Regions from separate parts of the Pantoea sp. X-Soil-TKNS-1280 genome, predicted to be linked through region 2. Evidence: predicted binding sites of a transcription regulator. Region 2 holds the regulator's gene; each other region holds the start of a gene.
The links. The regulator PhoB, encoded in region 2, activates phosphate uptake and scavenging genes when phosphate is short. The targets are predictions, from matches to a motif close to CTGTCATAAAACTGNCNNAT.
Positions count from the first base shown of each region.

Region 1: the regulator PhoB is predicted to act here: its motif matches at 3,120-3,139, upstream of serA (phosphoglycerate dehydrogenase).
Region 3: the regulator PhoB is predicted to act here: its motif matches at 3,661-3,680, upstream of pstS (phosphate ABC transporter substrate-binding protein PstS).

Region 1 covers NZ_AP035962.1:3,473,400-3,483,730, reverse strand. The annotation lists gene AC6I8X_RS16155 (MFS transporter) at 1-275, opposite strand, end outside; gene AC6I8X_RS16150 (oxidative stress defense protein) at 493-1,221, shown strand; gene AC6I8X_RS16145 (LysR family transcriptional regulator ArgP) at 1,317-2,222, opposite strand; gene rpiA (ribose-5-phosphate isomerase RpiA) at 2,382-3,041, shown strand; gene serA (phosphoglycerate dehydrogenase) at 3,321-4,559, shown strand; gene AC6I8X_RS16130 (5-formyltetrahydrofolate cyclo-ligase) at 4,612-5,202, opposite strand; RNA gene ssrS (6S RNA) at 5,279-5,462, opposite strand; gene zapA (cell division protein ZapA) at 5,502-5,831, opposite strand; gene AC6I8X_RS16115 (YecA/YgfB family protein) at 6,002-6,583, shown strand; gene pepP (Xaa-Pro aminopeptidase) at 6,635-7,957, shown strand; gene ubiH (2-octaprenyl-6-methoxyphenyl hydroxylase) at 7,954-9,132, shown strand; gene ubiI (FAD-dependent 2-octaprenylphenol hydroxylase) at 9,153-10,331, shown strand, end outside.
Region 2 covers NZ_AP035962.1:1,052,545-1,062,875, reverse strand. The annotation lists gene AC6I8X_RS04835 (acyltransferase family protein) at 1-1,195, shown strand, start outside; gene proY (proline-specific permease ProY) at 1,338-2,690, opposite strand; gene brnQ (branched-chain amino acid transporter carrier protein BrnQ) at 2,758-4,077, opposite strand; gene AC6I8X_RS04820 (cobalamin-independent methionine synthase II family protein) at 4,481-5,587, opposite strand; gene AC6I8X_RS04815 (PstS family phosphate ABC transporter substrate-binding protein) at 5,763-6,689, opposite strand; gene phoR (phosphate regulon sensor histidine kinase PhoR) at 6,708-8,021, opposite strand; gene phoB (phosphate response regulator transcription factor PhoB) at 8,036-8,725, opposite strand; gene AC6I8X_RS04800 (hypothetical protein) at 8,990-9,880, opposite strand; gene sbcD (exonuclease subunit SbcD) at 10,059-10,331, shown strand, end outside.
Region 3 covers NZ_AP035962.1:10,472-20,802, forward strand. The annotation lists gene AC6I8X_RS00055 (F0F1 ATP synthase subunit epsilon) at 1-90, shown strand, start outside; gene glmU (bifunctional UDP-N-acetylglucosamine diphosphorylase/glucosamine-1-phosphate N-acetyltransferase GlmU) at 269-1,639, shown strand; gene glmS (glutamine--fructose-6-phosphate transaminase (isomerizing)) at 1,784-3,613, shown strand; gene pstS (phosphate ABC transporter substrate-binding protein PstS) at 3,790-4,833, shown strand; gene pstC (phosphate ABC transporter permease PstC) at 4,925-5,887, shown strand; gene pstA (phosphate ABC transporter permease PstA) at 5,884-6,771, shown strand; gene pstB (phosphate ABC transporter ATP-binding protein PstB) at 6,816-7,589, shown strand; gene phoU (phosphate signaling complex protein PhoU) at 7,607-8,341, shown strand; gene AC6I8X_RS00095 (MFS transporter) at 8,448-9,689, shown strand; gene yieH (6-phosphogluconate phosphatase) at 9,792-10,331, opposite strand, start outside.

The DNA.
Region 1 (10,331 bases), 1.9 Mb from region 2:
CCGACGCCGTATACCAGCCGTGCGCCCAGACGATCTATCAGGAAACCGCCGGGGATCTGCAACGCGGCGTAAATCCAGCCAAAGGCAGAGAAGATCAACCCCATTTCCAGCGGGGTGAAACGCAGTTCGCCCGCCATCGCCGTGGCGGCGACCGACAGATTGGTGCGGTCCATGTAATTGATGATGATGTTGATAAACACCAGACCCAGCATCAGAAAGCGGGTGCGTCCGGCGCGGATGCCCGCGGTAGCTTGGGTTATTGGCTGCTCTGTCATCGTGGACTCTCCCGGAGGTCAGAGTGTTTCTTTAATAGAAACATTTGTGCGGAAATTCAGCGAATAAACATCGGTTATTTTGTGATCGCGGAGACGATAAAACAGCAGAGTGCCCGAACTTTTAGCAGAATCAAAACTCAGACCATCACGCATGGTAATGTGTAGCGGGCTTCGCCATAGTGGCGGCCTTAGAACTGACTCTTCAAGGAGGACTTCCGTGAAACTGAAAGCACTGGCGCTGGCCGCCGTAATGAGCGCAGGCGCATTGCCTGGTATGGTTCTGGCGGGTGAATTGCCGAACGGACCGCATGTGGTCACCTCAGGACAGGCCAGCGTGGAGGCCCGTCCGGATATCGCTACGCTTTCGATTGTGGTGAATGTTTCATCGAAAGATGCAGCAGATGCGAAAAAACAAGCCGACAGTCGCGTCGCGCAATATTTTGATTTCCTGCAAAAAAACGGTATCGAAAAGAAAGATATTGATGCCGCTAATCTCAGCACTCAGCCAGAGTACGATTACACCAAAGAGGGTAAATCGGTGCTGAAAGGCTATCGCGCGGTGCGTCAGGTGCAGGTGACGTTGCGTCAGCTGGAGAAGCTGAATGAGTTGCTGGATGGGGCGCTGAAATCCGGCCTGAACGAAATCCGTGCCGTGGACCTCGGTGTGGCACACCCGGAAACCTACAAAGACCAGGCACGCAAAGCCGCAATCGCCAATGCGACGCAACAGGCGGCGGCGCTGGCCGAAGGCTTTAACGCCAAACTGGGTCCGGTGTATAGCATCCGTTATCACGTTGCTAACTACCAGCCGATGCCGATGGCGCGCATGTTTAAAGCCTCAGCCGCAGAAGCGGATACCTCAGCACAACAGACCTATGAGCAGCAGAGCATTCACTTTGACGATCAGGTGGATGTGGTGTTCGATATCAAACCGAACGCACAGTGATGTTTGCGTAGCGGCGCGATTTATCGCGCAATCGCGTGCGCGTTGTGGCAAAACCACGCGCGATAAATCGCGCCGCTACGAATTCGCTCAGGTTATTAGGCGGCCAGGTCGTCCTGGCGCAGTACGCGATGTCCGTGCGCAATCAGTGCGTCAGTCACGCGGCGCATCAGACGGCTTTCCGGCGCGAAACGGTGCCAGTACAGCATACGGCGCTGGTACAGACCGGGCGTCAAATCAACCAAATCTCCGCTCGCCAGCTCACGCTCAATTTGCAGATGCGGGATCATACAGCAGGTCGAACCCTGGCGTGCCAGCTGCACAAAGGCTTCGGACGAGTTAACAATATGGCAGGGCACGCTGCCCGGCGACAAGTCGAAATTCTGCTGCAGAAAAGCCTGATGCATATCATCCAGATGGTCAAAGGCGATGGCCGGTGCCTTCAGCAACGCTGAACGGGTCACACCATTGGGAAAGTAGCGATCGGCAAATTCAGGTGAAGCCACGAACAGATAGTCGAGCGCGCCCAGCTGGTCCACCAGGCAACTCGGCAGTGGCTGCGGCTGAATACTCACTGCGCCTACCACTTCGCCGCGACGTAAACGTTCCTGAGTACGGGTTTCATCCTCAACCTGGATATTCAGGCGCACCGGCGAATCTGCCAGCACATCCTTCAGCGCGGGCAGCAACCAGGTTGCCAGACTGTCGGCGTTCACCGCCAGCGATAACAGCAGCGGCGTGGTGCCACCATTTTCATCACCCAGCCATTCCTCTTCCAGCAACTCCACCTGATGCAATAACGCCAGCAGCTTCTGCCCCTGCTCAGTCGGACGCGGCGGCACGGTTCGTACCAGCAGCGGCTGGCCGAATAAATTCTCCAGCTGTTTAATACGCTGCGATACCGCCGATTGCGTAATGCAAAGTTTCTGCGCGGCGCGCTCAAAGCCGCGCTCACGAATCACAGCATCCAGCGCCTGAAGCGTTCGATAATCCGGGCGTTTCATTCTTGTTCTCTCTCGTTCAGGGTGGAGGTTACTATGCCACAAAAATGTAAAAGATGGTTTTTGTGGACTGAGTTACAAAGCCTTTAACAGCCGCGCATTTTTATGCCGCCTTGTTTTATACTACGCGCACCTCGTTGTCGCACAGGTTTTAAACATACCATGACCCAGGATGAACTGAAAAAAGCGGTAGGTTGGGCAGCACTGCAATATGTGCAGCCGGGCACCATTGTTGGCGTTGGCACGGGTTCAACCGCCGCCCACTTTATTGATGCTTTAGGCTCGATTAAGCATCAAATCGAGGGTGCGGTTTCCAGTTCGGAAGCCTCAACGCAGAAGCTGAAATCCCTTGGCATTCACGTATTTGATCTGAATGAAGTGGACTCGCTGTCGGTTTACGTTGATGGCGCTGATGAGATCAATCCACAAATGCAGATGATCAAAGGCGGTGGTGCGGCGCTGACGCGTGAGAAAATTGTCTCGGCGGTGGCTGAGAAATTTATCTGCATTGCTGATGCGTCGAAAGAAGTGGATGTGCTGGGCCACTTTCCGCTGCCCGTTGAAGTCATTCCCATGGCGCGTTCCTATGTGGCGCGTGAACTGGTGAAGCTGGGCGGCTTGCCGGAATACCGTCAGAACGTGTTGACCGATAATGGCAACATTATTCTCGACGTGCATAATCTTCGCATTCTCGACCCGATCGCGCTGGAAAAAGCCATCAACGCGCTGCCTGGCGTGGTGACCGTCGGGTTATTTGCGGCGCGTGGTGCGGATATCGCCCTGATCGGCACTGCCGATGGCGTAAAAACCATCAAGAAATGATCTGTCCGGCGCTCTCGTAGCGCCGCTTATTTCCATACGCAAAACATCTTTTCTTCGTATGCTGAAATTCGGTGACTTATGTCACAAAATAGTCATCAACAGCAGGTTCATTCTTCGCTCCGGGCGCATATCCCGATTTTGTACGGCATTGTGCTGCCCCAGCACTGACGCGTGCTGGGGCGGAGGCAATCGATTGTCTTGCTGCAATCGAATTTTTTGATATTTTGACAGAAGGCTGGCTTATGGCAGCCCTCGTTGAATTCTGAATAGGGTCGGGAAATGGCAGAGTTATCACTGGAAAAAGACAAGATTAAGTTCCTGCTGGTGGAAGGTGTCCATCAGAGCGCGCTGGATAATCTGCGTGCGGCAGGTTACACCAACATCGAATTCCACAAAGGTGCACTGGATGCGGAGACGCTGAAGTCCTCCATCCGCGATGCGCACTTCATTGGTATCCGTTCCCGTACCCAACTGACCGAAGAGATTTTCGCTGCGGCTGAGAAACTGGTCGCGGTAGGCTGCTTCTGTATCGGCACCAATCAGGTCAACCTGAATGCAGCGGCAAAACGCGGTGTACCGGTGTTCAACGCCCCGTTCTCCAACACCCGTTCGGTGGCGGAGTTGGTGATTGGTGAAATGCTGCTGATGCTGCGTGGCATCCCGGAAGCGAACGCCAAAGCACATCGCGGTATCTGGAATAAAATTGCGTCGGGTTCCTACGAAGCGCGTGGCAAAAAGCTGGGCATCATTGGCTATGGCCACATCGGCATGCAACTGGGCGTGCTGGCTGAGAGCCTCGGCATGCACGTGTTCTTCTACGATATCGAGAGCAAGCTGCCGCTGGGCAATGCGACTCAGGTGCGCCATCTTTCTGATCTGCTGAACATGAGCGATGTGGTCAGCCTGCATGTGCCGGAAACGCCATCCACACAGAACATGATCAGTGCTGCCGAACTGGCAATGATGAAACCGGGTGCGCTGCTGATTAACGCCGCACGTGGTACGGTGATTGATATCCCAGCGCTGTGCGATGCTTTGTCGAACAAACATCTGGCGGGTGCAGCAATTGACGTATTCCCGACTGAGCCGGCGACGAACAGCGATCCGTTTAACTCACCGCTGTGTGAATTTGATAACGTGATTCTGACGCCGCATATCGGCGGTTCGACTCAGGAAGCGCAGGAAAACATCGGCCTGGAAGTGTCTGGCAAGCTGGCGAAGTATTCGGACAACGGTTCTACGCTGTCTGCGGTGAATTTCCCGGAAGTGTCGCTGCCGATGCATGCTGCCAGTGCCAGCCGTCTGCTGCACATCCACGAAAACCGCCCGGGCGTGCTGACCGCCATCAACCAGATTTTTGCTGAGCAGGGCATCAACATTGCCGCCCAGTATCTGCAAACATCTCCGCTGATGGGTTATGTGGTCATCGATATCGATGCCGAGCAGGATGTAGCGGACAAAGCGCTGCAACTGATGAAGGCGATTCCTGGTACCATCCGCGCACGTTTGCTGTACTGATTTAACATCGCGCTGCTGCATATCTTTGTAGCGGCGCGATTTATCGCGCCAATCACCACTGCCACAGCTTTGACGGTGTCATCACCGCAGGCAAGGGCACATCCCATGCCGCGACCGGCAACGCTTCCACGCACTGGCAATCATGCGCTATCCCGATGGGCAGGACACCATGTTGCTGCCAGTTTTGCAGGGTGCGATCGTAAAAACCCTTACCCATACCCAGACGCTGCCCGCTATGGTCGAACGCCACTAACGGCACCATGATCACATCCAGTTGATCGAGCGTTGCCATGCGGGTGATATCCAGCGGTGGCTCGGGGATACGCAATTTGTTCGGGCTAAGCGGGGTGTCTGGCGTATAGCGCAGGAAGATCAGGTTACCAGGTGAAAAGGGGTGCAGCACCGGCAGATACACCTGTTTTTTCTGTTGCCAGAGTTTGGCGATCAACGGGCGTGTATTCAGCTCACCATCAACGGAAAGAAACAGGGCGATGCGTTGGGCATTGCTGATTGGGGCAAAATTGATGGCGTGCTCTGCCAGCAAATCGGCAGCTTGTTCCTGCTGTTCAGCCGTGAGATTGCGGCGCAAATGGCGTACGTGTTGACGAATGTCTTGTCGGTCGCGTAGTGAGGGTTCAGACATGATATCCCCGGCAATGTCGGCTGTTGCCAGCCACTATATCACGCGTACCGGGGGATTACAGATGTGGAACTAAGTGGAGATCTCCGAGATGCCGCCGTAGGCTGTAACCCTTGAACCCTTGGTTCAAGGTGAATGTGTCGTCGCAACTATCAGGCTTCTCGGACGGACCGAGCATGCTCACAAGTTACGGAGCGCCACATTCTGTGGTAATGAAATATCGGCTCAGGGGACTGGCCCACATGCAAACATCTCAGAGAAAATTTACTTCACCGTTACTGTATCACGATAACCATGAAGTGTTATTCAAACTTTGTGCCCTGGCGATCAGTTATGCGACCTTGCTCAACTAATGCTTGTTCAATGGTCTGCTGCAGCATACGGATACGTTGTTCCATATTGGCTGCATAGTCGCGCGTTTTACCTTTCTCTTGTGCCAGCTCGTGGCAAATGTTTAACGCGGCGATGAACACCAGCTGCTCTGTATTTGTGACTCTAGTGCGAACTTTTAAATCTTGCAACCGTTGATTGAGGTCCTCAGCTGCCAGATTCAGCGCATCTTGCTGTTCAGGCGGACAATTCACTCTCAATGAACGACCAAAAATCTGAATATCTACCGGTTGTGCAGACATGCCACCTTCCTGACTGATTACTTCGCCCGCATCTCCCTTAGCAGTCAATGGCTTGGGAGGTGCGCAACTATATAGACCCGCGTGATAAGTTACAACCCCTTTTCTGGAAACCCTGAGGCACCTGGTGGTAGCATAACACGAACTTATTCTGCCAACGACGACGAAAGCTTATGTCTTTACAGAACGCAACGCCCACTTACAACGCGCTGGCTACGGCGCTTTCCCAGCAGGGCGTGGGAATGACCCCGGCCGAAATGCACGGCCTGATTTGCGGCATCCTGTGTGGTGGCAACCAGGATAACAGCTGGAAGACGCTGGTGCACGATCTCACCAACGAAGGCATGGCTTTTTCGCAAAGCCTGTCGCAGCCGTTACAGGCGTTACATGAAAGCCTGGCCAACACGCTGGATGAAGAGGGTTTCCTGTTTCAGCTGATGCTGCCTGACGATGATGACATTACGGTGTTCGATCGTGCCGATGCACTGGCAGGATGGGTAAACCATTTCCTGCTCGGCCTGGGGGTGACGCAACCGAAACTGGACAAAGTCACGGGCGAAACCGGTGAAGCGATTGATGACCTGCGCACCATCGCTCAACTGGGCTATGACGAAGATGAAGATCAGGAAGAACTCGAACAATCACTTGAAGAAGTGATTGAATACGTTCGTGTTGCCGCATTGCTGTGCCACGACACCTTCAACCAGCCGCAGCCACCCACTGCACCTGAAGTGAAGAAGCCAACGCTACACTAAGCGCGTCATTCCGGGTACTACCGTGCCCGCTTTTCAACAGGGAGTGCAAACATGATTACACTGGAAACCTTCCAGCAACGTCGTCAGGCGCTGATTGCCCGTATGGCGCCCGGTAGTGCCGCATTGATTTTTGCCGCGCCTGAAGTGACGCGCAGCAACGACAGCGAATATTCCTTCCGCCAGAACAGTGATTTCTGGTATTTCACCGGCTTCAACGAGCCGCAGGCGTTGCTGGTGCTGATCAAAAGCGACGACACCCACAATCACAGCGTGCTATTCAACCGCGTGCGCGACCTCACCGCAGAAATCTGGTTTGGCCGTCGCCTGGGGCAGGAAGCGGCACCGGCGAAACTGGGTGTCGATCGCGCATTGCCGTGGGATGACATTGGCGAGCAGCTGTATCAACTGCTGAATGGCCTGGATGTGGTGTATCACGCGCAGGGGCTGTATGCCGAGGCTGACACGCTGGTATTCGGCGCACTGGAGAAACTGCGTCGCGGCTTCCGTCAGAACCTGAGCGCCCCCGCTACCGTCACTGACTGGCGTCCGTGGGTACATGAGATGCGCCTGTTTAAAGGGCCGGAAGAGATTGCCATTCTGCGTCGCGCCGGTGAGATCAGCGCACTGGCGCATACCCGTGCGATGCAGGCTTGCCGCCCGGGGATGTTCGAATATCAGCTGGAAGGCGAAATCCACCACGAATTCAATCGCCACGGCGCACGTTTTCCTTCCTACAACACCATCGTCGGTTCCGGCGAAAACGGCTGCATCCTGCATTACACCGAAAATGAGTGCGAGATGCGTGATGGCGATTTGGTGCTGATCGATGCGGGTTGTGAATTTCACGGTTATGCCGGTGACATCACCCGTACTTTCCCGGTGAACGGCAAATTCAGCGAGCCACAGCGTGCCATTTACGACATCGTGCTGGCCTCGTTGTACAAAGCGCTGGCGCTGTTCCGCCCGGGTATCAGCATCCATGATGTGAACGAGGAAGTGGTTCGCATTATGGTGACTGGCTTGGTTGAACTGGGTGTGATGGAAGGCGAAGTGGACGCACTGATTGCGGAACAGGCGCATCGCCAGTTCTTTATGCACGGGCTGAGCCACTGGCTGGGGCTGGATGTGCACGACGTCGGCCATTATGGCACCCCGAGCCGCGACCGCATTCTGGAACCTGGCATGGTGCTGACCATCGAACCCGGTCTGTATATTGCGCCGGATGCCAAAGTCCCGGCACAGTATCGCGGTATCGGCATTCGTATTGAGGATGACATCGTGATCACTGCCGAAGGCAACGAGAATCTCACCGATAGCGTGGTGAAAGATGCCGACGCAATTGAAGCCTTAATGGCGGCGGCGCGCCAGGCATGACTATTCTGATTGCAGGCGGCGGCATGACCGGCGCCACGCTGGCGCTGGCCATATCCCATCTGACGCAGGGAAAACTGCCGGTGACGCTGATTGAACGCAGCGAACCGGACAGCCGTGCTCATCCTGGATATGACGGACGCGCCATCGCGCTGGCGGCAGGGACCTGCCAGCAACTGGCGGAGATTGATCTGTGGCGTTCGTTGCAGGATTGCGCCACGCCGATCACCCACGTCCATGTTTCTGACCGTGGTCATACTGGCTTTGTTTCGATGCAGGCGGCGGATTACCAGTTACCGGCACTGGGCCAGGTGGTGGAGCTGTTCGATGTCGGGCAACGCCTGTTCCAGCGGCTGAAAAGCGCACCGGGCGTGACGCTACGTTGCCCGGCGCATGTCACGGCGGTGTCACGCAGTGCTGATAGCGTGCAGGTCACGCTGGACAGCGGCGAACAGCTGGATGGTGCGCTGCTGGTGGCAGCAGACGGCTCACGTTCACCGTTGGCGGCCTCCTGCGGCATTAGCTGGCAGCGCGAGGATTACCAGCAGCTGGCGGTGATAGCCAATGTCACCACGCAGTTGCCGCATCAGGGACGCGCCTTCGAACGTTTTACCGAACACGGTCCGCTGGCGTTGTTGCCGATGTCGGGCAATCGCCTGTCGCTGGTGTGGTGTCATCCGCTGGACGAGAAAGACAAGCTGGCGCAGTGGGATGACGCGACTTTTCTGCGCGAGTTGCAACAGGCGTTCGGCTGGCGGCTGGGACGTTTCACCCACACCGGCCAGCGCGAAATTTACCCGCTGGCGTTACAAACCGCCGAGCGGCAGGTGGCGCACCGGCTGGCGCTGGTGGGTAATGCGTCGCAGACGCTGCATCCGATTGCCGGTCAGGGTTTTAACCTCGGCCTGCGTGATGTGATGTCGCTGGCGGAAACGCTGGCGAGTGCCTGGCGTCACCAGCAGGATCCCGGCAGTTATGCGGTACTCCATCATTTTGCCGCCCGACGCCAACCGGATCGTGCGGCGACCATTGGCGTGACCGATGGTCTGGTACGATTATTTGCTAACCGTTATGCCACGCTGGTGGCAGGACGAAATCTTGGGCTGGTGGCAATGGACCATCTGCCGTGGCTGCGAAACCCCCTTGCCGCGCGGACGCTCGGCTGGGTAAAACGTTAAGCATGAATTAAGGGGCAGCAATGCAAACTTTTGATGTGGCTATCGCTGGCGGTGGCATGGTCGGACTGGCCGTTGCCTGCGGGCTGCAAGGCAGTGGATTGCGCGTTGCGGTGCTGGAGAAGGCGGCAGAGCCGCGATTTGATCCGCAAGCTGCGCCATCGATCCGCGTATCGGCGATCAATGCGGCCAGTGAACGCCTGCTGCAAAAGCTCGATGTCTGGTCAACGATTCTGGCATTACGCGCCAGCGCTTATCACGGCATGGAAGTGTGGGACCAGGACAGTTTTGGCAGCATCAGTTTTGATGATGAGCAGCAGGGCTTAGCCCACCTCGGCCATATCATTGAAAATCCAGTGATTCATAGCGCATTATGGCAGCGCGCCAGCCAGTGCAGCGATATTACGTTGCTGGCTCCAGCGCAGTTGCAGCAGGTGGCTTTTGGCGACAACGAAGCCTTTATCACTCTGCAGGATGGCAGCATGATGAGTGCCCGTCTGTTGATCGCCGCCGACGGTGCCAACTCCTGGCTGCGTGACAAAGCGGATATCCCGATCACTTTCTGGGATTACGATCATCACGCGCTGGTGGCGAATATCCGCACTGACCTGCCGCACGATGCGGTGGCGCGCCAGGTGTTCCACGGTGACGGCATTCTGGCATTTTTGCCAATGCAGGACCCGCATCTGAGTTCAATTGTCTGGTCGTTGTCTCCCCAGGAAGCCACGCGTTTGCAGGATATGCCTGAAGCGTTGTTCAATCAGCAACTTTCTGTGGCTTTCGATATGCGCCTTGGTTTGTGCCAGGTGGAGAGCGAGCGTAAAACCTTCCCGCTGATGGCACGCTATGCGCGTAACTTTGCTGCGCACCGCCTGGCGTTGGTTGGCGATGCTGCGCACACTATCCATCCGCTGGCCGGGCAGGGCGTGAATTTGGGCTTTATGGATGCCGCCGAACTGATCGGTGAAATCCGCCGCCTGCACAGTCAGGGCAAGGATATTGGGCAGCACCTGTATCTGCGACGTTATGAACGCAGCCGCAAACATAGCGCGGCGCTGATGCTGGCGGGTATGCAGGGCTTCCGTGAACTTTTTGCCGGAAGTAATCCAGCGAAAAAATTCCTGCGTGACGTCGGCCTGAAACTGGCGGACACCCTGCCAGGGGTCAAACCGATGATGCTGAAGCAGGCCATGGGGCTGAAT
Region 2 (10,331 bases):
GATTCCGGTGGCGGCAGGTTGCCTGATGATCGGCGCGCGCGGTCGCCTGAACCAGCTGCTGCTGGAAAACCGCGTGATGCGCTTTATCGGCACCGTCTCCTACTCCTGGTATTTATGGCACTGGCCGCTGCTCAGCCTGGCGCGCATTTGTAGCGATCATCCGTTAACGGTCTGGCAGGGTCTGGCGATTAGCGCCCTGGCGTTGCTGATTGCCTGGATCTCCTGGCGCTTTGTCGAGCAACCTTTCCGTCATCCGCAACGTGCCACCCGCCTGGTGATCCCGGTTTACTGTGCCTCCTCACTGCTGGCCGCCGGTGCGATGGTGATCCTGTGGCAAACCGGCGGCCTGAAGTATCGCGTCAGCGAACAGGTGGTCAACGGTGAGTCGTGGAAAATTTCGGCGCAGCGCAACCCATGCCTGCTGGACTACGGCGCCAATTTCCCGTCATTGAATGCGCAGTGCCATCCGGACACCGATCAGCCCGGTATTGCCTTAATCGGCGATAGCCATGCCGCCGCGCTGCGCACCCCGGTCGCGGGTTATGCATTGCGCCAGCACAAGCCGCTGTTTCAGCTAACAAAAGCCTCCTGTCCGTTTTTGATTGATGCGACGCGGGTGGTAGTTCAGGAACCCGCCCATGCCCAGCAGTGCGTCGATTTTAATCGTGAGGTACTGAAAATGGTGCTGAGTGACAAGATTGATGAAGTGGTGATCAGCGCCTACTGGGCATCCGGCATGAGCATCCTGCCAGGCTCCGGTTTCCGCGAGCTGGCGCATCCGGAAAAAAGCAATCTGGAGGCGTTAAAATTCGGTATGGATAAGGTGGTGGCGGCACTGCAACAGGCCGGGAAGAAAGTCACCATCATTGAGGATGCCCCATCGCTGGATATCGATCCTCTGCGCTACAGCAACAACCGTAATATCCCGATTCGCCGTGAACTGAGCGACTGGCTGGGTCGCTGGGATACCCCGCCATTGAGCACGGCACGCACCAAACTCTTCCAGTACCCGGAAGCGGCAGTGGATAAACTGCTGCAAAGCTATGCCAGTGCCGGTGTGCGGGTGCTGTCTTTGCGTGAAAACCTTTGTAATGACCATGGTTGCCTGTTTGCCAATAACGGCTTGCCGTTGTATTACGACAACAACCATCTCAGCCCCTATGGTGGCGAGATTGCGTTAGGAAAGAACTGGTGAGAAACCACAAAAATACGTAGCGGCGCGATTTATCGCGCAATGCCGGGACGGGTAGACACCGTCACTGGACAAAACAAAAATAACGCGATAAACCGCGCCGCTACCCCCTAAATAAATTGGGCGGCCCAGGCCGCCCAATTTATTATTTATTTCGCTTCGCCAGCGGCCATGCCAGCATCAGCAGCACTATCCAGGCAAAACCGACATACAGCGACACGCGCGTATCCGGGAAGTAACCAATCAGGGCGATGATAAAGGCAAGGAACACCACCCCAACCCACGCCGTGGCACTGCCGCCAGGCAAGGCAAACTTCAGCTTACCCACTTCCTGCTGGCTAATCTTGCGGCGGAAGGCAATCTGCGACAGCAGAATCATGATCCACACCCAGACGGTAGCAAAGGTCGCCAGGGAGGCGATCACCAGAAAGACCTTCTCCGGCATCAGGTAGTTGAGATAGACCGCAACCAGCATGGCAAGCATCATCACCAGCACCGTGACCCACGGAATACCGCGTTCTGAGACCTTCATAAACATCTTCGGTGCATGGCCCTGCTGCGCCATGCCGTGCAGCATACGTCCGACACCAAATACATCACTGTTGATCGCTGACAGAGAAGCCGTCAGCACCACGAAGTTCAGGATTGACGCCGCTGCGGCAATGCCGAGATGCTGGAAGGTCAACACAAAAGGACTGCCAGAAGTACCGACCTGGTTCCACGGGTAGATCGACATAATCACAAACAGCGTACCCACGTAGAACACCAGAATACGCCACGGCACCGAGTTGATGGCACGCGGAATCGACTTCTCCGGATCTTTCGCTTCACCGGCTGTGATACCGATGATTTCAATCCCGCCATAGGCAAACATCACCATCTGCAACGACAGCAACATCCCCACCACGCCATGCGCAAAGAAGCCGCCATTGGTCCACAAATTATGGATACCGGTTGGCTGCCCACCGTTGCCGATGCCCCAGAAAATCATGCCAAAACCGGCGATAATCATCACGATGATGGTGGCGACTTTGAAGAAGGAGAACCAGAACTCCACTTCACCAAACACCTTCACGCTCATCAGGTTAATCGCGCCGATGATCAGCACCACGCTCAGCACCCAAATCCAGTGCGGGACCTCGGGGAACCACACCCCCATGTAGATACCAAAAGCTGTCACGTCGGCGATCGCCACGATCAGAATCTCGAAGCAATAAGTCCAGCCGGTGATGTAACCGGCCAGCGGGCCAAGATAATCCTGCGCATAGCGCGAAAATGAACTGGCCTGCGGATTGTTGACCGACATCTCGCCCAGCGCACGCATGATGACATAAGCCACCGCGCCGCCAATGATATACGCCAGCAACACGCTGGGACCGGCCATTTTGATGGCATCAGCCGAGCCATAAAACAGCCCGGTGCCAATCGCTGACCCCAGCGCCATAAAACGGATATGGCGCGTGCTCAGTCCGCGTTTGAGCTTATTGGTTTCTTGCATAACAACAGTACCTTGCAAATGAAAAAACCACGGGCAGGCCCGTGGTCGAAATTAACAGCAATGTCGCTTACTGGTGAACGGCGACTTGTTCGCGTCCTTTTACGCGATCCACCACCGCCGCGATCAGCAGCATCACCAGCGAAGGCGGCAACCAGGAAAGTCCCTGATCGGCCAGCGGCAGGTGCTGACTGAATAACGGCAGCGCGTCTTTAAAACTGGTGGTTTTGATGGCATCAATAATACCGAACAGCAGGCTGACCAACATCGCCGGAGCGATAATACGGCTGCTTTTGTTCCACCAGCTCAGGGTGAAGCTCAGCACCACCAGCACGATGCACGGCGGATAAATGGCCGTCAGCACCGGAATCGAAATCTGGATCAGATGGCTCAGGCCGAGGTTCGACACCACCATAGAGAACAGACCGAGGATAAAGACCAGGGCTTTATACGATAACGGCAGGTATTGCGCAAAAAATTCTGCACAGGCACAGGTCAGGCCAACAGCCGTTACCATACAGGCCACGAAGATCAGCGCAGCCAGGAAGAAGCTGCCCATGCCGCCGAAAGTCTGTTGTACATAAGCATGCAGAATCGCCGCGCCGTTGGCATTCTGATCAACAATCGCGCCACTGTCTGAACCCAGCTTGAACAGGCAGAGATAAACCAGCGTCAGACCGACACCGGCGATGACCCCCGCCAGCATGGTGTAACGGGTCAGCAGGCGCGCATCTTCCACACCGCGTGAACGGGCTGCGTTGACGATAACAATACCGAACACCAGCGCGCCCAGCGTATCCATGGTCAGATAGCCGTTAACAAAACCGCTGGAGAAGGCTGCACGCTGATAATCCGCCGTCGCCGGAGAGAGACCACCGGCAGGCCACAGCAGCGCAGCGATGCCCAGCACCGTCAGCGCAACAATTTTCAGCGGTGCCAGGAAATGACCCACGGTATCCAGCAATTTGCCCGGATAGAGGGAAATGACGATTACCAGCGAGAAGTAGATCAGGCTGTAGATAAACAGCGGCAGCGCGCCATCACCGGTCAGCGGGGCAATGCCCACTTCAAAGGATACGGTTGCGGTACGCGGCGTCGCGAATAGCGGGCCCACAGCCAGATAGCACACGGTCGCCAGCAGCAGACCGGCGGCTTTGCCAATCGGTGAGCTAAGGGCATCGATACCGCCGCCCACACGCGCCAGGGCGATGACGGTCATCACCGGCAGACCTACCGCGGTAATCAGAAAACCAATAGCGGCAGTCCAGACGTGTTCGCCAGACTGAATACCGACCATCGGTGGGAAAATGATGTTTCCTGCGCCGACAAACAGGGCAAACGTCATGAAGCCCAGCGCGAGGATATCCTTCGGGGTTAAACGATATGTCATAAACTTCTGTACTGCCTGTAACTGATGTTGCGGTGGAAGTTGGGTTCGTGTTGTCCCCTGACCGCGCTAAAAACAACGACTTATCAGGCAATGCCAGTGCGTTATGCTCGCCGTATACTCAAAGCGCAGGTGATTTAAACTGCTTTTCTTCTGTTCACAGAGGGATGGATTGACAACGGGCCGTAGTAAAACGTTTATAGCGAAGAAAGGCAATACGGGATCGGAAAACCAGAAGGATATAGCACGAATCAAGTAAAAAGCAGTGAATCAATATAGATAAGGTCGATAACGCATCAGATGATTTGCTTAAACTTTCCACAGCGCGAGAGATATTCACGCAAAACTTCCCTTTACGATGCACAAAAGGCGCGATTTACGCGCCTGTTTGCACAACTTTACAGCATCACCATACCTGATTGGCGATATCGACCACGAGGCGAATTTTTTGCCACTGCTGCTCTTCGCTCAGGCTGTTACCCTCTTCAGTGGAGGCAAAACCACACTGCGGGCTGAGACAAATTTGCTCCAGGCTGACGAATTGCGCCGCTTCCTGCAAACGCGCTTTCACCTGTGCCGGATCTTCCAGCTCACCGGTTTTGGTGGTAATCAGGCCCAGTACCACCTGTTGATGGCCCGGCTTAATAAAGCGCAGCGGCTCAAAACCACCTGAACGCTCGTTATCATATTCGAGGAAGAAAGCATCGATATTCACGCCGCCAAACAGGATTTCAGCCACCGGCTCATAGCCGCCTTCCGAGATCCAGGTTGAACGGAAGTTGCCACGACACACATGCAGTCCCACGGTCAGATCCGCCGGTTTACCTTCCAGCGCCGTATTCAGCACCTGAGCGTAGATGTGCGCCAGTTCCTGTGGATCTTCGCCACGTTCACGGATCTGCTGTTGCTGATCCACCGAGCACAGGTAGGCCCAGACGGTATCATCCAGTTGCAGATAACGGCAGCCCGCAGCGTAAAACGCCTTGATGGCATCTTTGTAGGTCTGCGCCAGATCGGCGAAATAGTCTTTCAGATCCGGATAGACGGTGGCATCGATCACTTTACGGCCACCACGGAAGTGCAGCACGCTCGGGCTGGGGATGGTCATCTTCGGTACCGCATCACCGGCAATGCTTTGCAGGAAGCGAAAATGTTCCAGCATCGGGTGATTGGGGTTAAACGCCACTTTGCCAGTCACTTTGACGCCACGCGCTTTGGTCTGGACGCCGTTGAATTGAATGCCCTGCTCGGCTTCGTAACGCTCCACGCCCAGCAGACTGTCAAAGAAGTCAAAGTGCCACCATGCACGACGGAACTCACCATCAGTCACCACTTTCAGGCCATTAGCCCGCTGCTGCTCCACGACATGGCGGATGGCCTCATCTTCTACCTGGCGCAGCTGGGCGGCATCAATCTCACCCTGAGCAAACTGCTCACGCGCCTGCTTGATCGCAGCGGGACGCAGAAAACTGCCGACGGTATCGGCGCGGAACGGGGCGGTAACTCGTTGCATGATCACTCCTGGCTAAAGCCGTAAACGCATGGTTGCGTCAGGTAATAATTTCGTCCGGTTATTTTTAGCCATCTGGATGGCTATATGGCTAAGAAGAGTGACATGCTAAGTAAAATTGGGCAAACGAAGAAAATTCAGGTGACATGAAGAAAATTCATGTTGCGATGCACGTTCTTCAATTCCCCTCAATGGCCGCCCGCGCCAGCGCCATCTGGCTATCTGACAGCGGCAGGTAGCCTGCCTCACTGACGCGACGCTGTCCCTGTGGCGACAATACCTGGTGCAGAAATGCGGATACCAGCGGTGGCAAAGGTTTGCCGGGCGCTTTGTTGATGTAGAGATAAAGAGGACGAGACCACGGATAGCGCCCGCTGCGGATAGACTCAGCATCAGGCATCACACTGTCGCCACTGGCAGTCACCACCGGTAAGGTTTTTACCCCACTCAGATGAAAACCAAAGCTGGCATAGCCGATACTGTTGGGCGTCGCCGCCACGGCCTGCACCACCGCTGCGGAACCGGGAAATTCGGATACATCGGCACGGAAATCACCTTTACACAGCACCTGCTGCTTGAAGAAACCCCAGGTGCCGGAAGCTGAGTTACGTCCATAACGTTGGATGCTGCGCGTTTCCCAGCCGGGAAGCGTCAGCCCCACATCGCCCCAGCGCTGTGCGGCATGTGGTGCACCACATAAACGCGTCACCGAAAACAACGCATCAAGTTGCTGCGGTTCGATGCGCGTCAGCGGGTTGTCCTGATTCACCACCACCACCAGCGCATCCATCGCCACCGGCACTGCCAGCGGCGGGTAACCGTAGCGGGCAGTAAACAGCTGGCGCTCGTCTGCCTGCATTGGCCGGCTCATCGGACCGAGTTGCGCCGCCCCGGCAGCCAGCGCCGTGGGAGCGGTTGATGATCCCGCCGCCTGTACCTGCACATTCACACCGGGCGACTGGCGGCTGAAATCCTCACCCCACAGCGTCATCAGATAACCAAGGGTATCGGAACCCACACTACTCAGATTGCCAGCCAGCATGGTTTGTTGCCCCTGTGCCAGGACAGAGAACGACAGCAAAATGAACAGCAGCAACGATTTCATGCGGGATTTCCGTGACAGTTATTGCGCCACATTCTCCCGTATCCCACTGGCGACAATCAACCTTGGTGGCAGGATAAAGCTGAAGCTCGTCTCCTGATGCGGCACACTGCTGATCTCAAGCCGCGCATTGTGGTGGCCGAGAGCATGTTTCACGATCGCCAGTCCCAGCCCGCTTCCCCCGGTGGCGCGTGAGCGTGCTTTATCCACCCGATAAAAACGTTCGGTGAGACGGGGCAGATGTTCAGCACTGATACCCGGCCCGTTATCGCACACCTTAAACTCCGCACCCTGCTTACTCCGCAGCCAGCTGATATCAATCCGCGTACCTTCCGGTGTATGGTTCACCGCGTTGTACACCAGATTGGAGATTGCGCTACGCAGTTGCTCATCATTGCCGAGCACTTTGAGGTGCGGGTCAGTGTGGAAGTGAATCTCGTGTCGTCCCTGGCTGAGGGTCTCCGCCTCACGCTGCAACAGCAGCAGCATGGTTGGCACATCAACGGTCTCTTTCAGATCAATGGCGGGAGCGGCCTCAATGCGCGAAAGCGTCAGCAGTTGTTTCACCAGGCTATCCATACGCCGGGTTTGCTCCTGCATGGTTTGCAACGCTTTATTGCGCGAACGTTCGTTCATTACCGAATCGTTCATCATTTCAAGGTAGCCCTGCAACACGGTGAGCGGCGTGCGCAGTTCATGGCTCACGTTGGCAAAGAAGCTACGTCGTGCGCCTTCCAGCTGGTGCATTTGCGTGACATCGCGCGCCACCATCAGCCACTGGCCTTCGCTGTAAGGCATCACGCGAAACTCCATATGATGCTGATTATTCAGCACCAGTGTCAGGGGCTTGTTGAAATCACGCTGGCGAATATAGCGGGAGAACTCAGGATAACGCAGCAGGTTGAGGATGTTCTGGCCGTTATCTTCCGGCCAGCGCAGACCGAGATGCTGCTGTGCCAGACCGTTACACCAGAAAATAGCCCCCTCTTCCGTGGTCAGAACCACCGCATCCGGCAGCGATTCTGCACCACTGCGAAAACGCTTGATCAGATTGCCTAACTCGCGGCGGCGGCGGCGGTTACGCAACTGCATTTGATACAGACCGTAAAACAACGGTTCCCAACTGGCACGCCCGCCGGGTGGCGTCATGGATCGATCAACCCACAGCCAGTGCGACAGCCGCATCAGGTTCCAGAAGTGCCATAACAGCACACCCAGTACCGAAGCCAGCAGCAGCCAGGGAAGATAACCAAACAGCAAACCGAGAATCAGTGCCGGCAGACAAGCCAGCACCAGCTCGGTCAATAATCTCTTCCAGGAGAGTCGTTCCAGCACGGTATAAACTCCGTTTAGTAGCGGGCAGAGAAACGATACCCTGTTCCACGTACGGTTTGTACCATGCGGTCGTGGCCGGAGACCTCCAGCGCTTTACGTAAACGACGGATATGCACATCGACAGTACGATCTTCGACATACACATTGGTGCCCCAGACATGGTTCAGCAGCTGTTCGCGGCTGTAAACGCGTTCCGGGTGCGTCATAAAGAAGTGCAGCAGTTTATACTCGGTCGGCCCCATCTCCAGTGGCGTGGTCTCTGACATCACGCGATGCGATGATGGGTCGAGGCTCAGCCCCTGCATCTCAATCACTTCTTCCACTGCCATCGGTGAAATACGGCGCATCACCGCTTTGATACGGGCCATCAGTTCTTTGGGGGAGAAAGGTTTGGTGATGTAATCATCCGCGCCCACTTCCAGACCACGTACGCGATCTTCCTCTTCACCACGCGCTGTCAGCATCATCACCGGGATATCCCGCGTCATGGCTTCACGCTTCAGGTGTTTGATAAACTGGATACCGCTACCTCCGGGTAACATCCAGTCCAGCAAAATCAAATCTGGCCAGGGTTCAATCAGCTTCCCTACTGCGCTGTCATAATCTTCCGCCTCAATCGGCTGGTAATCGTTCTGTTCCAGCACGAAACATAACATTTCACGGATGGGAGCTTCGTCTTCCACAACCAAAATGCGCTTAGCCATTATTACTCCTGCTGATATGACGGCTGTCACTGAGATTTGCGGCGTCATTATGCGTCAGTTTTATGACACTTTTATGAAAAAACCAACGGGTGCTCTGGAGTATAAAAACAGAAATGTGACAGCAGAAACAGGATTTTTGGCGGGTAGCATACGAATATGCTTCTCAGGTAACTATTAAGAAAAAATGATTTTTTCCAGGCAGGGAAGTGGACCTTCCCGGCCCCTCAGCAGGGTGCTACCCCAGAGCTGGGTTAATGACGTATTTTATACCTCAGGATGGTCATTCAGATCCATCTGGCGTACTAATTCTTCCATCTTCTCGCAGGATTTCGCTTTTTCCGCCATCTGTGCTTTCAGCGCAGAGAACTTATCCGTTGCCAGCAGCTGATCACGCATGCTGATAAACTCATCCTGCGTAATATCACCCGCAAATACCGGTGGGACGTCCGCCTGGTCCCAGTAATAATTCATACTCATCAGGGTCGTTATAGCCATGGCTTCATCGTGGGTTGTGACTTTCTGGCTGGCGGAAATAATGGCATCGAAAAAATCGCGCAGGAAAGCGCTCACATCTTTTGGTCGGAAGGCATCAAGATAAAAGAAATGCGCGCGCGCACTCCCGGGTTCGGCACCCTCAACATAGGGCATTGATATTGTTGTCATTACCCCGTAGTTCGGCAGGCAGTTTTCAGCGCGATAATTAAAATCGGGGTTCAGCACCATCGCTAAGAAATCTTCCCGCAACGAGGCTAAATAGGCCGGAGAGGGGCCAACAACAGGAGGATGGGCGATAAAAACCCAACCTGGAGCACGGTTATAAACCACCGCATCATCGTCTACCGTTCTTCCTCTGGTAGTAACAAACGTTGCGAAAAGCTCAGCAGTATCACCCGCAGGAACGACACCGGCCCCGAAAGGCAATAAGGACGATGTTCTTCCCGTTGCCCTGCCGTAAATCAGTTTTTCATACTCTTCAGGCCCCATTGTGACGGGCGCTTCTGTGTCGTATTGAGAGGTCGCAGAAGCCATACGCTGTGCTGAATTCGCCACCACGACAATATTGTCCCCGGCCGCAGAAGCTAAAGCATGGCTATCGGGTGCTGAACCCATGGCGGAGGTGGAGGTTACAGATTCGCTACGGTTAACAGGAAACATATTTATCTCCTTACGTTATCAGTGAGCCTTTATTTCACCTCTGATATTTTTCCGCGCTGAATAGTTAACTTCTGAGGAATTGATGATTTTTCCGGCACATTTGATCGGCTAATACGCATGTCAGTGGCAGTCCCATCCGTATATAATCGCCCAACGCGAAATCTGGCAGGGAGCATCCATGCGCATCATTCATACGGCGGACTGGCATCTGGGCCAGTTCTTTTACAGCAAAAGTCGTGCGGCGGAACATCAGGCCTTTCTCGACTGGCTGCGCCAGCAAATTGAGCTGCATCAGGTGGATGCACTGATTATCGCCGGTGACCTGTTTGATACCGGTTCACCCCCGAGTTACGCGCGTGAAATGTTTAACCGCTTTGTGGTGGCCTTACAGGCCAGCGGTTGCCAGCTGATTGTGCTGGCCGGTAACCATGATTCGGTAGCCACGCTAAAT
Region 3 (10,331 bases), 1.0 Mb from region 2:
GGTGATGTGGACTATGCGCAGGCCTCTGCCGAACTGGCGAAAGCTATCGCGAAACTGCGTGTAATCGAGCTGACCAAAAAAGCGATGTAATCAGGCTTTATGCGTCACGAAATGCCAGCCCTTTGGGCTGGCATTTTTTTTCCCTGCAATTTCCTGCCTGCACATTTCTGTCACACCGCGACATCCTCTAATTTCGATCCGAGAAAAATGTAGTAATCTCAGGGGTAAACCTTAAACTTTCGAAAGCTAAAACAGAGTCAGGATGGTTATGTCTACAACTGCGATGAGTGTGGTGATTCTTGCTGCTGGCAAGGGCACCCGTATGTATTCCGATCTCCCCAAAGTTCTGCATACCCTGGCAGGAAAACCGATGGTTCAGCATGTGATTGACGCCGCCACCGGGCTGGGCGCACAGCAAATCCATCTGGTGTATGGTCATGGCGGTGATCAACTCAAAGCGCAACTTGCCGGGAACACCCTGAATTGGGTACTTCAGGCACAGCAGCTGGGAACCGGACACGCGATGCAGCAGGCGGCTCCTTATTTCGCCGATGACGAAGATATTCTGATGTTGTACGGCGATGTGCCGCTGATCTCGCAGGAAACTTTGCAGCGTCTGCGCGCTGCCAAACCAGCTGGCGGCATTGGGCTACTGACGGTAGTTCTCGACAATCCCACCGGCTATGGTCGCATCGTACGTGAACACGACACCATCACCAGCATCGTGGAACAAAAAGATGCTTCGGCAGAACAGCTGAAAATTCAGGAAATCAACACCGGTATTCTGGTTGCCAATGGCGGCGACCTCAAACGCTGGCTGTCGCAGTTAAACAATAACAATGCGCAGGGCGAGTTCTACATTACTGACATTATTGCCATGGCACATCAGGAAGGGCGTCTGATTCAGGCAGTACATCCGGCACGTATCAGTGAAACCGACGGTGTGAACAACCGCCTGCAACTGGCTGCGCTGGAGCGTGCATATCAGACTGAGCAGGCCGAGAGATTGTTGCTGGCAGGTGTGATGCTGCGTGATCCAGCACGTTTCGATCTGCGTGGCACGCTGAAACATGGTCGCGATGTCGAAATTGATACCAATGTGATCATCGAAGGTAACGTGACGCTGGGCGATCGGGTGAAAATCGCGGCGGGTTGCATCATCAAAAACAGCGTGATCGCTGACGATTGTGAAATCAGCGCGTATTCGGTGATCGAGGATGCCAGTCTGGCTGCGGCCTGCACCGTTGGCCCCTTTGCTCGTCTGCGCCCCGGAAGTGAACTGGGGGAGAAGGCGCACGTTGGCAACTTCGTGGAAATGAAAAAAGCCACCCTCGGTAAGGGATCTAAAGCCGGTCACCTCTCGTATCTTGGCGACGCAGAGATTGGTGACGATGTGAATATCGGCGCGGGCACCATTACCTGTAATTACGATGGTGCGAACAAATCCAAAACCATCATTGGTGACAACGTGTTTGTTGGTTCCGATACTCAGCTGGTGGCTCCGGTCACTGTCGCCAGTGGCGCAACTATCGCCGCCGGCACCACGGTAATGAAAGACGTTCCCGCCGCCGTTCTGGTCTACAACCGTAAAGAACAGAACCAGAAAGCAGGCTGGCAGCGCCCGGAAAAGAAAAAGTAATTTTTAATGGCCGACAAAGATCGGCCTGTTAGCAGTAACTATAACTACATCCCCACTCTCTACAAGGCTCGGGGAACCGGCACTGCCGGATATCAGGTCAGATGACAACGCAATGGCCGAAAGCCATGAAGTCAGGAAACTATTATGTGTGGAATTGTTGGTGCAGTAGCACAGCGCGACATTGCAGAGATTCTGCTGGAAGGTCTGCGTCGTCTCGAATATCGCGGTTACGATTCGGCTGGTCTGGCCGTCGTTGACGCCCAGGGCCATGTGACGCGTCTGCGTCGTCTCGGCAAAGTGCAGAAGCTGGCAGAGGCGGCGGAAGAACAGCCGTTGATTGGTGGCACCGGTATCGCTCACACCCGCTGGGCAACGCATGGTGAACCCTCAGAAGCGAATGCGCATCCGCATATTTCTGAGCACATCATCATTGTGCATAACGGCATCATTGAGAACCATGAGCCGCTGCGTGCACAACTGATTGAACGCGGCTACCAGTTTGCCTCAGAAACCGACACCGAAGTGGTGGCGCATTTGGTGCACTGGGAGCAGAAGCAGGGCGGTTCGCTGCGTGAAGTGGTATTGCGGGTCATTCCGCAGCTGCGTGGTGCTTATGGCATGGTGATCATGGACAGCCGCGATCCGTCGCTGCTGGTGGCTGCCCGTTCCGGTAGCCCGCTGGTGGTCGGTCGTGGCATGGGCGAAAACTTTATCGCCTCTGATCAGTTGGCATTGCTGCCGGTGACGCGTCGCTTCATCTATCTGGAAGAGGGCGATATCGCTGAGATCACTCGCCGCGACGTGACGATTGTCGATCGCAGTGGCAAACCGGTTAATCGCGCCGAGATCGAATCCAATGTGCAATACGATGCTGGTGACAAAGGCGTGTATCGTCATTACATGCAGAAAGAGATTTATGAACAGCCGATGGCGATCAAAAACACCTTAACCGGTCGTTTCAGCCACGGTGAGGTCGATCTCAGTGAACTGGGCCCGCAGGCTGAAACCCTGCTGAGCAAAGTTGAGCATATCCAGATTATCGCCTGCGGCACGTCGTACAACTCCGGTATGGTGTCGCGTTACTGGTTCGAGTCACTGGCCAACATTCCCTGTGATGTCGAAATCGCTTCTGAGTTCCGCTATCGCAAATCTGCGGTACGTAAAAACAGCCTGCTGATCACGCTGTCGCAGTCAGGTGAGACGGCAGATACGCTGGCCGCGCTGCGTCTGTCGAAAGAGCTGGGCTACCTCGGTTCGCTGGCGATCTGTAACGTCGCGGGTTCGTCGCTGGTACGGGAATCCGATCTGGCGCTGATGACCAAAGCGGGCACCGAAATCGGTGTGGCTTCCACCAAAGCCTTTACCACGCAGCTTACGGTATTGCTGATGCTGGTGGCGAAACTGGGTCGTCTGCACGGTATGTCTGCCGACACCGAGCACGACATTGTGCACGCGTTGCAGGCGCTGCCGAGCCGTATTGAGCAGATGCTGGCGCAGGACAAGGTGATCGAAAGTCTGGCAGAAGGTTTCTCTGACAAACACCACGCCCTGTTCCTTGGCCGTGGCGATCAGTACCCGATTGCTATGGAAGGGGCACTGAAGCTCAAAGAGATCTCCTACATCCACGCGGAAGCCTATGCTGCCGGTGAGCTGAAGCACGGGCCGCTGGCGCTGATTGATGCCGATATGCCAGTGATTGTGGTGGCACCGAACAATGAGTTACTGGAAAAGCTGAAGTCTAATATTGAAGAGGTGCGCGCGCGCGGTGGTCTGCTGTACGTGTTCGCCGATCAGGATGCGGGTTTCAGCGACAGCGAAGGCATGAAGATTATCTCACTGCCGCACGTAGAAGAGGTGATTGCGCCGATCTTCTATACCGTGCCGCTGCAACTGCTTTCGTACCATGTGGCGTTGATTAAAGGTACTGATGTTGATCAGCCACGTAACCTGGCGAAATCAGTTACTGTCGAATAATCAGTAAGAAAAGCGGGGCCTGTCAGGTCCCGCTTCATTTTTAAACGATGTCATAAAACTGTCATATTTCGTACATTTGACTGTAATCAAACTGTCCTATTTTCCCTCCAGCAGCAATCAATGACTCCTACTAAAATGGCATAGAGCCTGATTTTTTTAACTCCCCTGGAGGGAACATGACACTGATGCGTAGCACCGTAGCCCGAATCCTCGCCGCCACCTTCGCAGTAAGCGCGGTCTCTGCTTTTGCAGCAACCGATCTGACTGGCGCAGGCGGGACGTTCCCGGCACCGGTTTATGCCAAGTGGGCAGCAGAATACCAGCAAGCCACCGGTAGCAAAATCAACTATCAGGGTATTGGTTCTTCAGGCGGCGTGAAGCAAATCATCGCCAAAACCGTCGATTTCGGTGCGTCAGATGCGCCGATGAAAGATGAAGATCTGCAAAAAAATGGCCTGTTCCAGTTCCCGACCGTAATCGGTGGCGTGGTACTGGCAGTTAACATCCCTGGTATTAAATCTGGTCAGCTGACCCTCGACGGCAAAACCGTTGGTGACATCTACCTGGGTAACATCAAAAAGTGGAACGATCCGGCAATCACCAAGCTGAATCCGGGCGTGAAACTGCCTGACACCAATATCAACGTGGTACGCCGCGCTGATGGTTCCGGTACTTCTTTCGTTTTCACCAGCTACCTGTCTAAAGTGAACGAAGAGTGGAACAGCAAAATCGGTAAAGGTAACACCGTAAACTGGCCGACCGGTCTGGGCGGTAAAGGTAACGACGGCGTGGCTGCATTCGTTCAGCGTCTGCCGGGTTCAATTGGCTACGTAGAATATGCGTATGCTAAGCAGAACAACCTGACCTATACCAAACTGATGGATGCTGACGGTAAAGCGGTATCGCCGAGCGAAACCAGCTTCTCTAACGCGGCGAAAGGCGCGAACTGGAGCGAAACCTTTGCTCAGGACCTGACTTTCCAGAAAGGCGCAGATGCATGGCCGATCTCCTCTACCACGTTCATCCTGGTTTACAAAGATCAGGCGAATGCTGAGAAAGGTAGCGAAGTGCTGAAGTTCTTCGACTGGGCTTACAAACACGGTTCTAAAACGGCGACCAGCCTGGATTACGCCGCTCTGCCAGACAGCGTAACCGCGCAGATCCGTTCTGCCTGGAAAGCCAATATCAAAGACAGTTCAGGCAAAGCGCTGTTCGAATAACTGATAGACCTGGCCAGCTGCAATGCTGGCCTACCCAATGGGCGGCATGATGATCATGTCGCCCTGTCATTCCCTGAGAACAGAGACTTCTATGGCTGCCACTAAGCCGACGTTTAAAGCCCCTGGCAAACAAGGTGACATGATTTTCGGCGCGCTGGTTAAACTCTCCGCGCTGATTGTGTTGTTGCTGCTGGGTGGCATCATCGTCTCCCTGATTTTCTCCTCCTGGCCCAGCATCCAGAAATTTGGCTTCTCCTTCCTGTGGACCAAAACCTGGGATGCGCCTAATGAACAATTTGGTGCGCTGGTGCCGATTTACGGCACTGTCGTGACCTCACTGATTGCGTTGATCATCGCCGTTCCGGTGAGCTTTGGTATTGCCCTGTTCCTGACGGAACTGGCACCAGGCTGGCTGCGTCGCCCACTTGGTACGGCGATTGAACTGCTGGCGGCCATCCCCAGTATCGTTTACGGCATGTGGGGCCTGTTTATTTTCGCACCGCTGTTTGCGCAATATTTCCAGACGCCGGTGGGTGACATCATGTCGAATATCCCGATCGTCGGCGCGTTGTTTTCCGGCCCGGCCTTTGGTATCGGCATCCTCGCCGCAGGTGTGATCCTGGCCATTATGATCATCCCTTATATCGCTTCGGTGATGCGTGATGTGTTTGAGCAGACGCCGGTGATGATGAAAGAGTCAGCCTATGGTATCGGCTGCACCACCTGGGAAGTGATCTGGCGCATCGTGCTGCCGTTCACTAAAAACGGGGTTATCGGTGGCGTGATGCTCGGCCTGGGTCGTGCCTTGGGTGAAACCATGGCGGTCACCTTTATTATCGGTAACACCTACCAGCTCGACAGCGCTTCGCTGTTTATGCCAGGCAACAGCATCACCTCGGCGCTGGCGAACGAATTCGCTGAAGCGGAATCCGGCGTGCATGTGGCGGCACTGATGGAACTGGGGCTGATCCTGTTTGTTATCACCTTTATCGTGCTGGCGATCTCCAAACTGATGATCCTGCGTCTGGCGAAGAGTGAAGGAGCCCGTTCATGACAACGATTGAATTGCAGGCGCGCGCCGAGCTGGAAGCCTCACGTCGTAAAATGCAGGCATGGCGCAGCACTAAAAATAAAATTGCGCTGACGTTGTCGTTACTGACGATGGCGTTTGGCCTGTTCTGGCTGGTGTGGATTCTGTTCACTACCGTTTCGCGCGGTATCGATGGCTTATCCTGGTCGCTGTTTACTGAATCGACCCCGCCGCCCAATACCGCAGGTGGTGGTCTGGCAAACGCCCTGGCCGGCAGCGGTTTATTGATTTTCTGGTCAACCTTCGTCGGGACGCCGCTGGGCATCATGGCGGGGATTTACCTTGCGGAATATGGTCGCAAGCACTGGCTGGCGGAAGTGATTCGTTTTATTAACGACATCCTGTTATCCGCACCGTCGATTGTGGTGGGTCTGTTCGTTTACACCATCGTGGTGGCGCAGATGCAGCACTTCTCCGGCTGGGCAGGTGTGGTGGCGCTGGCGCTGTTGCAGATCCCGATAGTGATCCGTACCACCGAGAACATGCTGCGTCTGGTGCCTGACAGCATGCGTGAGGCAGCTTATGCCCTGGGTACGCCGAAGTGGAGGATGATTTCAGCTATCACCCTGAAGGCGTCAGTCTCGGGCATTATGACCGGTGTGCTGCTGGCGATTGCGCGTATTGCCGGTGAAACCGCACCGCTGCTGTTTACTGCGCTGTCGAACCAGTTCTGGAGCACCGACATGATGCAGCCGATCGCGAACCTGCCGGTGACCATCTTCAAATTCGCCATGAGTCCGTTTGCGGAATGGCAGAGTCTGGCGTGGGCGGGTGTGCTGATCATTACCCTGTGCGTGTTGCTGCTGAACATCCTGGCGCGTGTGATTTTCTCCAAGAGCAAACACTAATTTCCCGGCGCGGCTTCGGCGGCGCGGTACATGAGAGACGAGCAATGAGTATGGCAACTTCTTCTGCCGGCAAAATTCAGGTGCGCAATCTGAACTTCCATTACGGGAAATTCCATGCGCTGAAAAATATCAATCTGGACATCGCGAAAAACCAGGTCACCGCATTTATCGGGCCGTCGGGCTGCGGTAAATCGACCCTGCTGCGTACCTTCAACAAAATGTACTCACTCTACCCGGAGCAGCGTGCAGAAGGTGAAATTCTGCTGGATGGCGACAACATTCTGGCATCGAGCCAGGATATCGCCCTGCTGCGCGCCCGTGTTGGCATGGTGTTCCAGAAGCCGACGCCATTCCCGATGTCGATTTATGACAACATCGCCTTTGGCGTGCGTCTGTTTGAAAAGCTGTCGCGTGCTGATATGGATGAGCGCGTGCAGTGGGCGCTGAGCAAAGCAGCGCTGTGGAATGAAACCAAAGACAAGCTGCATCAGAGTGGTTACAGTCTCTCCGGCGGTCAGCAGCAACGCCTGTGCATTGCACGCGGCATTGCGATTCGCCCGGAAGTGCTGCTGCTGGATGAGCCTTGTTCGGCGCTGGACCCGATTTCAACCGGCCGTATCGAAGAACTGATCACCGAGCTGAAGCAAGACTACACCGTGGTGATCGTAACCCATAACATGCAGCAGGCGGCGCGTTGTTCTGATCACACCGCGTTTATGTATCTGGGAGAGCTGATTGAATTCAGCGATACCGATACGTTGTTTACCAAGCCCGCGCAAAAACAGACAGAAGACTACATTACCGGTCGTTACGGCTGATTTGACAGGAGACGCACATGGATAATTTAAATCTGAACAAACATATCTCCGGTCAGTTCAACGCGGAGCTGGAACATATTCGCACTCAGGTGATGATCATGGGTGGCATGGTTGAGCAGCAGCTCACCGACGCCATTACCGCGATGCATAATCAGGATGGCGAACTGGCACAGCGCGTTATCGACGGTGATCAGAAGGTCAATATGATGGAAGTGGAGATTGATGAAGCCTGCGTGCGCATCATCGCCAAACGCCAGCCTACCGCCAGCGACCTGCGCCTGGTGATGGCAATCATCAAGACCATTTCTGAGCTGGAACGTATCGGTGACGTGGCGGAAAAAATCAGCCGCACTGCACTGGAGAAATTTGGTCAGCAACATTTGCCGCTGCTGGTGAGCCTGGAATCACTTGGCCATCATACCGTGCAGATGCTGCATGATGTGCTGGATGCGTTTGCCCGCATGGATCTTAATGCGGCGATCCAGATCTACCGTGAAGATAAGAAGGTGGATAAAGAGTACGAGGGCATTGTACGTCAGCTGATGACCTACATGATGGAAGATCCGCGTACCATCCCCAGTGTACTGACCGCCCTGTTCTGCGCACGCGCCATTGAGCGTATCGGTGACCGTTGCCAGAATATCTGCGAAATCATCTTCTACTTCGTGAAGGGACAGGATTTCCGTCACGTTGGTGGCGACAAGCTGGATGAGCTGCTGTCCGGCGACGATGGCACCAACAAACCGTCCTGATAGCCTGATGGCTGTCTGCATTAGCGGCAGCCATCTTCATTTCTGATTGGTCTCACGGCGTTCCGCTCTTTATACTTGGCGCACTTTTTATTACAAGGTGTTGCTGATGTCACCCCTCTCCCCCAAAAAGAAACAGAGCGTCACCCCGGCCAAAGCGATGTTGGCGGCGGTCAGTGGCTATGCGATGGACGGATTCGATCTGCTGATTCTTGGCTTCATGTTACCGGCGATTAGCGTATCGCTGGCACTCGATCCTTCACAGGCAGGATCGCTGGTCACCTGGACGCTGATTGGAGCCGTGGTGGGTGGCATTGTCTTTGGTCATCTCAGCGACCGTTTTGGCCGCATCCGCATTCTGACCGTCACTATTCTGATGTTTTCCATTTTCACCGGGCTATGCGCAGTGGCGCAGGGCTACTGGGATTTGCTGGCGTACCGTACTCTGGCAGGGATGGGGCTGGGTGGCGAGTTTGGTATCGGCATGGCGCTTATCGCTGAAGCCTGGCCGCAGGAGAAGCGTAATCGCGCCTCCGCATGGGTAGGCATCGGCTGGCAGCTGGGTGTGCTGCTGGCAGCCTTTATTACCCCGGCACTGCTGAGTGTGATTGGCTGGCGCGGTATGTTCCTGGTGGGGCTGTTGCCCGCGCTGGTGTCGTTTGTGATTCGCCGCAGCATGGGGGAACCGGAAGGATTTACCCGTCATGTGGCGAAAACGCCGCAATTGTCGTTTGCCGCACGTATCCGTTTGCTGTTTAGCGACCGGGCCACCAGCAAGGCAAGTCTGGGTATCTTTATCCTCTGCTCGGTACAGAACTTTGGTTATTACGGTCTGATGATTTGGATGCCGAGTTATCTCTCCTCCAGCTTCGGTTTCAGTCTGACCAAATCCGGTCTGTGGACTGCTGTCACCGTGGTGGGGATGACGTTCGGGATCTGGCTGTTTGGCGTGCTGGCGGACCGCTTCGCGCGCTGGAAAATCTTCCTGTTGTATCAATTTGGCGCGGTAGTGATGGTGGTGATTTACGCTCAGCTGCGTGATCCCACCGTGATGCTGTTTACCGGTGCGCTGATGGGGATGTTTGTGAATGGCATGATTGGCGGCTATGGCGCGTTAATTTCCGATACTTTCCCGCCACAGGCTCGCGCCACGGCGCAGAACGTGTTGTTTAACCTCGGGCGTGGTGTGGGGGGTTTTGGGCCGCTGGTGATTGGTTTACTGGCTGCGAAAATATCATTCGCTGCGGCGATTACGCTGCTGGCGCTGATTTATCTGCTGGATATTGTGGCAACGCTGTTTTTGCTGCCGAAGAAGCAGGGTAACGAGGATTCACTGGGCGCGATTGGCTGACAATACCTGCACACCGTAGCGGCGCGATTTATCGCGCAATGTTTTGGGCGCGTGAATCAAAACCCGCGCGATAAATCGCGCCGCTACGGATAATGCGCTCAGTTACACCAATGTCCAACCGCGCGCGCGCCACAAGTCGGGGAGTTGCGCCATATCATCAAAACGGGTCACCAGCGGGTGATCAAGCTCCGGGTTATGCGCATCCGCGCAGTAATAAAACACCGGAATACCGGCGGCAATGCCAGCGCGGGCACCCGCTTCCGAATCATCCACCAGAATGCATTTCTCTATCGGCACCTGCATTTGCTCCGCCGCGTGATACATCAGTTCCGGATCTGGTTTCCAGTGATTGATGTCATAACCGCTGTAAAGATTCTCAGCGAAGTACGGCAGCATGCCGGTCAGACCGAGGGAATGCTGCATTTTCTTCACTGTGCCATTCGATACCACACACATCGGCACTTTAACCTGCTCCACCAGCGCTTTGGCCCCGGCGATAGGCTCCAGCTGCAAGTCAAACAGCCGGGCCACTTCGGCGCGGTAGGCGGTTTCCACTTCATCGATGGGGAGTTCGGCCTGATGTTCCGCCGCCACATCACGGATGATGTCGTACAGTTTTACCCCTTTGTATTTTTCGAACAT